4 regions of the Clostridium swellfunianum genome follow, and region 3 is predicted to be linked to each of the others. Evidence: predicted binding sites of a transcription regulator. Region 3 holds the regulator's gene; each other region holds the start of a gene.
What was found. Region 3 encodes Rex, which represses fermentation and respiration genes when NADH is low (regulators of the CRP and FNR family bind a similar motif). Its sites were predicted from a motif close to ATTGTTAANNNNTTAACAAT; they were not measured.
Positions count from the first base shown of each region.

Region 1: a site for Rex is predicted at 839-858, ahead of NBE98_RS06065 (flavocytochrome c). Genes of this name have one in related genera too.
Region 2: a site for Rex is predicted at 1,028-1,047, ahead of NBE98_RS06620 (flavocytochrome c). Genes of this name have one in related genera too.
Region 4: a site for Rex is predicted at 1,185-1,204, ahead of adhE (bifunctional acetaldehyde-CoA/alcohol dehydrogenase). Genes of this name have one in related genera too.

Region 1 is NZ_JAMOFV010000006.1:1,333,420-1,335,627, forward strand. It holds gene NBE98_RS06065 (flavocytochrome c) at 1-799, opposite strand, end outside; gene NBE98_RS06070 (hypothetical protein) at 1,173-1,322, shown strand; gene NBE98_RS06075 (response regulator) at 1,560-2,208, opposite strand, start outside.
Region 2 is NZ_JAMOFV010000006.1:1,451,782-1,453,989, reverse strand. It holds gene NBE98_RS06620 (flavocytochrome c) at 1-1,008, opposite strand, end outside; gene NBE98_RS06615 (MarR family winged helix-turn-helix transcriptional regulator) at 1,387-1,827, shown strand; gene NBE98_RS06610 (ABC transporter ATP-binding protein) at 1,873-2,208, shown strand, end outside.
Region 3 is NZ_JAMOFV010000006.1:4,344,932-4,347,139, forward strand. It holds gene NBE98_RS20645 (3-hydroxybutyryl-CoA dehydrogenase) at 1-90, opposite strand, end outside; gene NBE98_RS20650 (short-chain-enoyl-CoA hydratase) at 115-891, opposite strand; gene NBE98_RS20655 (redox-sensing transcriptional repressor Rex) at 997-1,644, opposite strand; gene NBE98_RS20660 (ABC-F family ATP-binding cassette domain-containing protein) at 1,917-2,208, shown strand, end outside.
Region 4 is NZ_JAMOFV010000006.1:1,694,002-1,696,209, forward strand. It holds gene NBE98_RS07685 (hypothetical protein) at 1-171, shown strand, start outside; gene NBE98_RS07690 (tetratricopeptide repeat protein) at 186-1,103, shown strand; gene adhE (bifunctional acetaldehyde-CoA/alcohol dehydrogenase) at 1,485-2,208, shown strand, end outside.

The DNA.
Region 1 (2,208 bases), 3.0 Mb from region 3:
GGATTTCCTTCATATCAACTAAATTAGCTCCTAGCTTTGTAGCAAGATCAATTCCGTCTCCGGTTGCTCCTGCATGGTTAGTTGTAGCAAATCCTTTAAGGTTTGGATCATACTTAACAACCATGTTTTCATTAGCTGAGAACCCACCTGCTGCTATAACTACTGCCTTAGCATTTATTGTGTATTCTTTTCCTTCTTTGTTTGTTGCCTTAACTCCAGAAACCTTTCCTTCCTTATCAACAACAACTTCTGTAGCCTTGTTCCAAAGTCTTACATCTATCTTTCTATCCTCAGCAGCCTTCTTAAGAGTTGCAACTATTTCTGCTCCTACTGCTCCTCCACCTGTTGGTCTGTGAGTTCTGTTAACACTTGCTCCTGCCATTCTACCAACGTCGCTTAGGTCTCCACCTAGTTTAGTTATCCAAGCAACTGAGTCTTTAGCATTTGTTGCTAATACTTTAACTAATTCAGGGTTGTTCTTATTGTATCCACCCTTCATAGTATCCTCTATCATAAGTTCAACGCTGTCTTTTACTCCAGCCTTTTCTTGTTGAGGAGTTCCAGCTGCGTTTAGTCCTCCTGTTGCTCTGTTAGTGTTTCCACCAACTATAGGCATTTTTTCTAAAACTACTACTTTTTTTGTTCCATTTTCATAAGCTTCAACTGCTGCTGAAAGCCCTGCTCCACCAGCTCCTATAATAACTATATCTGCACTTTCTGTCTTTGCGCATCCAGCAAACATGGCTGTAGGTGCTGCAATCAATGCTGCCATAACTAATGATAATACCTTTTTCTTCATTCCTATTTCCCCTCCCAATGTTGTTATACCAAAAGTATATTTGTTAATTAACAAACAATCAATTTTATGGTCTTTTATTTCTTTTTGGTCTTTATGGTCTTTAAGTGGGTAATAGCTGGCAGCATAAAAATTATCTGAATTTATTCATTGTAATTGTGGTGTAATAAGCTACACTGATACTTTAAATACAAGATATGGTATAATTTAATTATGGTTTGTTTCAAACTTGTAAAATGGGTGAACGAACTTAATTATTAGTTGAGCTTTTTTATGTATCAATTATCAATAATATGAGAGTGTATATGTTTTAGATAAAGTGTAGACAAAATAAATATATAGAAAAATATATTTTGAAATGAAGGAGTGATAAAGTATGGCCCTAGGTCTTATTTTAACAATAGCTGCAATTATAGGAATAATCTACGGTAAAAAAAATAAAAATCAAATCCTAGTAATAACCTCTGCAATCCTGTTGGCTGTGATTGCAGCTATAGGAATATATTTTTTTAAAGACCCTTATTAAAGGTTAGGATTGAAATAGAACAACTATGGCACGAGAATACACTAATTATGCAATCAAGTTATGTATCCTTTTCTAAGTCAACGAAATACTTGAAGTGATTATAAATAAAAGGCCTTGCAGCCTTCTCCTTCACAGAGCAAAAAGTTAAAAAGTTAAGAAGTTAACTTCTTAACTTTTTAACTTTTTAACTTTTTCTTCCGCGAGATAAAGCAGCAACTGATGATTTAAAATGTTTTGCTAGCATATAGCTCTATAAAAATGTGTCGGCCTTCCTATCTTTCCGTACTCAACCTCTAGCTGCAGCTTGTTTTCTTTAACCATATAGTCTAGATATCTTCTTACTGTAACTCTTGCCATTCCAAGGTCATCTGCCAGTTCATCCGCAGTAAAGAAGGATTTTTTATTTTGCGCTGCCATCATTATCTGCTCATAGGTATGCACACTTAAACCTTTAGTTAGATTCATTTCCTCCTTAACCATAGGCTCTTTAACTGAACTTAGAATAAACTTATCTATAGTATCCTGCTGCACTTCCTCACACACGTTTATGCTCTCATATCTTTTTTTGTACTGTGTTAGAGCTTCCTTAAATCTTTCGAAGGTGAAGGGTTTTACAAGATAATCTACAGCACCGTATCTGAAGGCTTCCTGAACAGCGCCAATGCTTTTGTCTGCTGTTATGAGTATGGCGTCTGAACTTAATTCTTTGCTTCTTATCCATTTTAAAAGTTCTAGACCATTGCCCTTTAGCAGGAATACATCCAATAAGATTAGATCAGGAGAAAGCTCCTGAATTTTTTCTTTAGCTTCTTCAACATTTCCAGTGCGATGAATAACCTTGAAGCCGCTTAATTTACCTACAAATTTTGTATTTATATCCATAACC
Region 2 (2,208 bases), 2.9 Mb from region 3:
CTTTCTCATTTCAACATTAGAGCCGAATCCACCAGTAGCAATTATAACACCTTTTTTTGCCTTAAATACAAGGTCTTGTCCAGCAGCGTTCTTAGCTTTTACGCCCACTACTTTCCCGCCTTCAGTAATAAATTCTTCTGCTTTAGTTTGAAGCTTTATAGGTATTTTTAATTCATCAGCTTTAGATTTAAATTTTGATATCATTTCAGCGCCAGTATGGCCTTCTGGTATTAAGGCTCTCTTAACAGAGTGACCACCGAATTGGAAAAGCTGGTCTTCTAAAAATTTAACTTTTATATAATCCTTTAGCCATTCTGCAGATGCTAGAGCATTGTCAGTAAATATTTTTACTAACTCTGGAACACCCTTATTGTCTCCGCCCTTAATAGTATCATTATAGAATGTTTCAGCGCTATCATTGTTTATGTTTAGTTTCTTTTGAACCCAGTTTCCCGGAGCGTTCATTTCTCCACCAGAAATTAAAGTATTTCCTCCGATGGAAGGCATTTTTTCAAGAATAACTACGTTAGCTCCAGCGTTTCTAGCCTCTATTGCAGCACTAAAGCCAGCACCACCAGCACCTATAACTACTACATCATATTCTTGAGTCGTTTGCTTTTCCTTCTCAGGTTCTACTGATATTTTATCAGCAGATAAATTCAAACCTGCTTTTTTAAGAGCAGCTTGTACAGCATTTATGTATGCTTCACTAGTTGCAGTTGAACCGCTTACGGCATCAACATTAGCGTTGTTCTTATCTATCATAAGAGCCTTTATTTGGTTAAACACAGGTTCACTAAGAATAGGGTTTTCCTTGGTTTCTAAAACAGTTATATCCTTAATCTTTTGGTTTTCTACAGTAACCTCTACTTTTAAAGTACCGTGCTTACCTTGTCCTTCTCCAATATATTTGTTTGCTTTAGAGCTGGAAGAAGTACAACCTGTCATTAGAGTAAAAAGCATAGTTACTACTAATGATAAACAAAATAGTTTTTTTAGTTTTTTCATCATTCTGCCTCCTCAATTGTTTGTTAATTAACTAACATAAACCAAGCATAGTTTATCAGCATTTAAATTATAATGCAATAAATTTTGAATAAAATGAGGAATATTTGTTAAGAATTTGTGAAATGTTTATATAAACATAGCTGTTTAATTGTAAATTGCCACATTAATACACAGTATTTAATCGTGTGGAGAGCATAAATAAATGATATTAACAGTGCAGTAAAAAATATCTTAGTGTAATCGTTACATAGCGTCTTTGAACCATTGACATTATATAAGTAAGCGAGTAAAATATATTTTGTGTACGAAATATGGTAATGCGAATAGTACTAGCACGAATATTTCTAAACAAAAGAATTGAAAGAAGGTGTAGGTTCTGTGGAGGAAGTAAGTAAGGCGGTTAAAATCATTCAGTTAATGAAAAAGGTTACGAATGCTATAAAGCAAAGAATGGGCAATCACTTTAAGGAAATGAATTTGACTGGACCTCAGGGAATGTTAATGGGAACTTTAGCTCATAACGGAGAAATGAAAGTTAGTGAGTTAAGTGATAAACTTGGGTTATCTAATAGTACTGTATCTGGAATCCTAGATAGACTTGAAAATCAAGGTCTAGTAGAGAGAGTTAGAAGCAAGGAGGACAGAAGAGTAGTTTATGTGAAAGTTACTGATGAATTTATAAAACATTCTCAAAAACACTTTGATGAAATTAATAATATTATAGAACAGATGATGAACAAAGCTACTCCAGAAGAACTAGATATTATATTTAAGGGTATGGATACTTTACAAAAGGTTATGGATAGACAGGATGACTAGGTTTTTATCAAAACAAAATATTTTTAGCAAGGAGACGATACAACAATGTATAAATTGGCAAAATATTTAAAGCCATATATAGGACTGCTTTTAATTGCAGTAGTACTGCTTTTTGGGCAGGCTATGGCAGATCTTTCTCTACCTGACTATATGTCTAATATAGTTAATGTAGGGATTCAACAAAATGGTATTGAAAATGCTGTACCTGACGCCATTAGAGTAAGTCAAATGGATAAGCTTACAATATTTATGAATAATGAGGATAAGCAAGAAGTTTTAAAGAACTATACACTAATCGATAAATCAAACTCAGACTATGACAAATACCTTAAGAGCTATCCAGCGCTTGAGAAAGAATCAATATATGTACTTAATGATATT
Region 3 (2,208 bases):
TCTGAGCACTACTTCAAATCCATTTGCAGCAAAAGTTTGAGCGATGCCCGCTCCCATTGTGCCTGCCCCTAAAATAAATATTTTTTTCATAGCAATCCCCCCATATTCTCTTATCTATTTATTAATAAAGTTCTTGTGCCTTCTTTCAATAAATGCTGTCATGCCTTCCTTTTGATCTTGAGTTGAGAAACATTGCGAGAATATATCCGCTTCATACATAACTGCAGTATCTATATCCATTTGCATCCCCCTATTAACAGCAGCCTTACACAGCTTAACTGCTATTGGAGCATTTTCGGCTATTCCGTTAGCCAGAGTTTTAGCCGTTTCCATAAGCTTGTCAGGTTCAACAACTTTATTAACGAGGCCAATCCTATATGCTTCAGCAGCATCTATCATCTTGCCTGTATATAATAGTTCTTTTGCTGCTCCTATTCCCACAATCCTTGCTAGCCTTTGAGTTCCCCCAAAACCTGGGGTTATACCAAGCCCTACCTCTGGTTGTCCAAATTTAGCTTTTGAAGAAGCTATTCTAATATCACAGGCTAGTGCAAATTCACAGCCCCCTCCCAAAGCAAATCCATTTATAGCCGCTATTACAGGTTTCTCTAAGTTTTCAATTTCTCTAAAAATCCTATTCCCAAGTGCACTGAAATTCCTGCCTTCAAACACCGAAAACTCCTTCATTTCTGTTATATCAGCTCCTGCTACAAAAGCTTTTTCGCCTGCTCCTGTTACTATTACAACAAAAACATTGTCATCCTTCTTTAGGTCTTGTAAAACCTCTTCTAATTGAAAAAGCACTTGTGTGTTAAGAGCATTCAATGCCTTAGTCCTGTTTATAGTTATAGTGGCCAAATGATTTTCTTTTTGCAAAATTATATCATTCACAATAACTCCCCCATAAAAAAAATAGAAACTGAAGTTTAATCTTCAATTTCTATTATAAGTCCACAAAATGCTTATTTCAATATTTTTCCTGACAACGCTTACATATTATCTCTTTTCTTCATCTCTATCTTTCAACAGATATGCTAGAGTAAGCAAGCTCTCGCTAAGATGAACATTTTCTACTACAACATATTCAGGAACAATCAAGTCAGTAGGCGCAAAATTCCATATTGCTCTTATACCATTTTCTACTAGTAAGGAAGCAACCTTTTGGGCACTATTGTTTGGAACACATACTATTCCAATATCGATATGATGCTCTTCTAAAAATTTAGGAAGCACATCTATATCTTGAATTTCAATATCTCTAATTCTAAGCCCCATAAGTTTAGGATTGGCATCAAAAATACCATCCAAAGTAAATCCTAATCTTTCAAATCTTGTGTAATTAGCGATCGCCTGACCAATGTTACCTGCCCCAATTATTATAGTTTTATAATCCTTAGTAAGTCCTAAAATTGAACTTATTTCATTGTATAAGTCTTTAACATTGTATCCATAGCCCTGCTGACCAAAATCCCCAAAACAATTCAAATCTTGTCTAATTTGTGATGCAGTAAATCCGATTCTTTCACTCAATTCCTTTGAGGAAATTCTATCTACATCATTTTTTAGAAGTTCAGCTAAGTATCTGTGATATTTAGGCAGTCTTTTTATAACAGCCATGGATATGTTGCTTTTTTTCTTGTCCATAACACACCTCGTCTCTTTAATATACTTCTATGATAAACCTACCATTAATTTTATTTTCTAATTTATAGTATTACTTAAATTTTTAGTACTGTCAATATTTTAACACATTAATTCCTATATTGTAAATTTATTCAATGCGATTTTTTATATATAAATACGCTATTTAATATTATTGTCATAATACTTCCAATTTAATCTTACTATGAAAATAACTTTTTTATTTTACAAAATCTATTTACATAGTACAATATACTATGGGAGAGTGAATAAAAGTGATTATTTTAAGCTGTAAGGACATCCATAAAAGTTATGGGATTGATGTAATTTTGGATAAAGTAACATTTAATATAAATGAGGGTGAAAAGGTTGGGCTTATTGGAGCTAATGGAGCTGGCAAAACTACTCTTTTTAAAATTTTAACTGGTCAGCTAGATCAGGACTCAGGTGAGCTTTTTATTGATAAAAACAAAAAAATCGGCTATCTGTCTCAGCATCTTTCTTTAGAAAGCACAAGTACAATATACGAAGAGCTTTTAACTGTGTTTAGCGAGCTTTTGAATATGG
Region 4 (2,208 bases), 2.7 Mb from region 3:
AATGGATGGAAGCCTGCAGTACTAGGTGTAATTGAATATGTTTCAGACGATAATAATTTAAGCTATTATTATCCAGCCCCTGAAGGAGAAAGTTTGTATAAGCTTGTTGACGATAATCCAGAGGATGCACTTAAATTTTCAAATAAACTACGGGATTTAAATATTCAATAAGAATAGGTGTTTATATGACTAACAATAGTTATATGTTTGAAAACTACATTAATTTAGCACGCAGCTTTATAGCTGGTAAAGAATATGACAAGGCTCTAAGGTTTTATGACAAAGCGTACAATACTGAATTTGGAAAGACTGATATAGAATTAATACTAGACATAGCTCTGCTTTATTCAGAGCTTCAACTATTTAAAGATGCAGAAGAAAAATTTATGGAAGTAATATCGCTGGACATAAAGGAGCCGAGAGCCTACTATGGAATTGGCGTACTTTACGATGAGAAGAAAGAATACAAAGAAGCTGTAAAGTATTATAAAAAGGCTATAGAACTGGATGAGGGTTACGATAGAGCTTATTTTTTTCTAGCAAATGTCTACGATGAACTAGGAGAAACAGCCAAGGCTATAGAAAACTATAAAAAAGTTATAAAATTAGTTCCCAATGATTTTTGGGCCCATGTTAATTTAGGTGTTATTTATGAAGAATTAGAGGAAAATGAGATTGCCTTAGAATATACTAAAAAGGCTGTTTTATTAAATCAGACACATTATAAAGCATTGTTTAATATGGGCGTAGTATTAAATAAGCTTGGAAGAGAAGCTGAGAGTATAGAATACTATAACAAGTCAATAAATCAAAATGCGGAATATGCCTTTAGTTTTTTAAACTTAGCAGTTATATATAGAGAAGAAAATAAATTTGAGGAAGCTGTCAGGATTATTAGCCAAGGAATAGAAAATAATCCTGAGGAAGGTTTTTTATATTATAATAGAGCGTGTTTTTATGTACACCTGAATAAATTGCAGGAGGCCTTTCAGGATGTAATAAAGTCAATTGAACAAAATAACTTCTTTGAGCAATACATGAAAGAAGATGAGGAACTAGATACTATAAGGCAATTAGATGAATACAAGAACAGGTTTGAATAATAGGTCAAGCCTGTTCTTTTTACGTATACTATGTTAAAAAAATAACTACACCAAGGAGCCTAAACTGTTCTTAATTGCAAGATGGTTAAAATAATCACAATTTATTGAAAATTTTGCAATTAAAATAAATAAAATAGATAAGGAAAAAAGTTACTATAGATGCTTCAAACGTTTACAGTTCTAGCGTTCATGGCTTGTTCTAGCACCAAAACAGCGAATGATAAAAAAAAAAAATAAATTGTATTTTTTTTAACAAACTTTATTGCTTTTTTAATAGATATAGTATAAAATAAAATCATGTTAAAGATTTAACTATCCAATGCGGTCAAGACTTTCCATAAGGAAGCTGACACAGGAGTTAATATAAAAGGAGGCTGTAAAATGAAAGTGACAAATGTAGAAGAGTTAATGCAAAGAATTGAGCAGATTAGAGAGGCTCAAAGAAAGTTTGCCACATATTCACAAGAACAAGTTGATGAAATTTTTAGACAAGCTGCTATGGCTGCAAATAACGCAAGAATAAAGCTTGCTAAGATGGCCGTTGAAGAAACAGGAATGGGAATAGTTGAAGACAAGGTTATTAAGAATCACTTTGCTTCTGAATATATATATAATCAGTATAAGGACGAAAAGACCTGTGGAGTTATCGAAACTGATGAAGCTTTTGGTATAGCAAAGGTAGCTGAACCAATAGGGGTTATCGCTGCTGTAGTACCAACAACAAACCCAACTTCAACAGCTATATTCAAAGCTTTAATAGCTTTAAAGACAAGAAATGGTATTATCTTCTCCCCACACCCAAGAGCAAAGAAGTCTACAATAGAGGCTGCAAGGATAGTTTTAGAAGCAGCTGTTAACGCTGGAGCACCAGAAGGTATAGTAGGTTGGATAGATGAACCAACAGTGGAGCTTTCTCAAGTAGTTATGGCTCATGCAGACATAATTCTTGCTACAGGTGGTCCAGGAATGGTTAAGGCAGCTTACTCATCAGGAAAGCCAGCAATCGGTGTTGGTGCAGGAAATACACCTGCTATAATAGATGAAACAGCTCACTTAAAAATGGCAGTAAGCTCAATACTTCTTTCAAAGACCTTCGACAACGGAG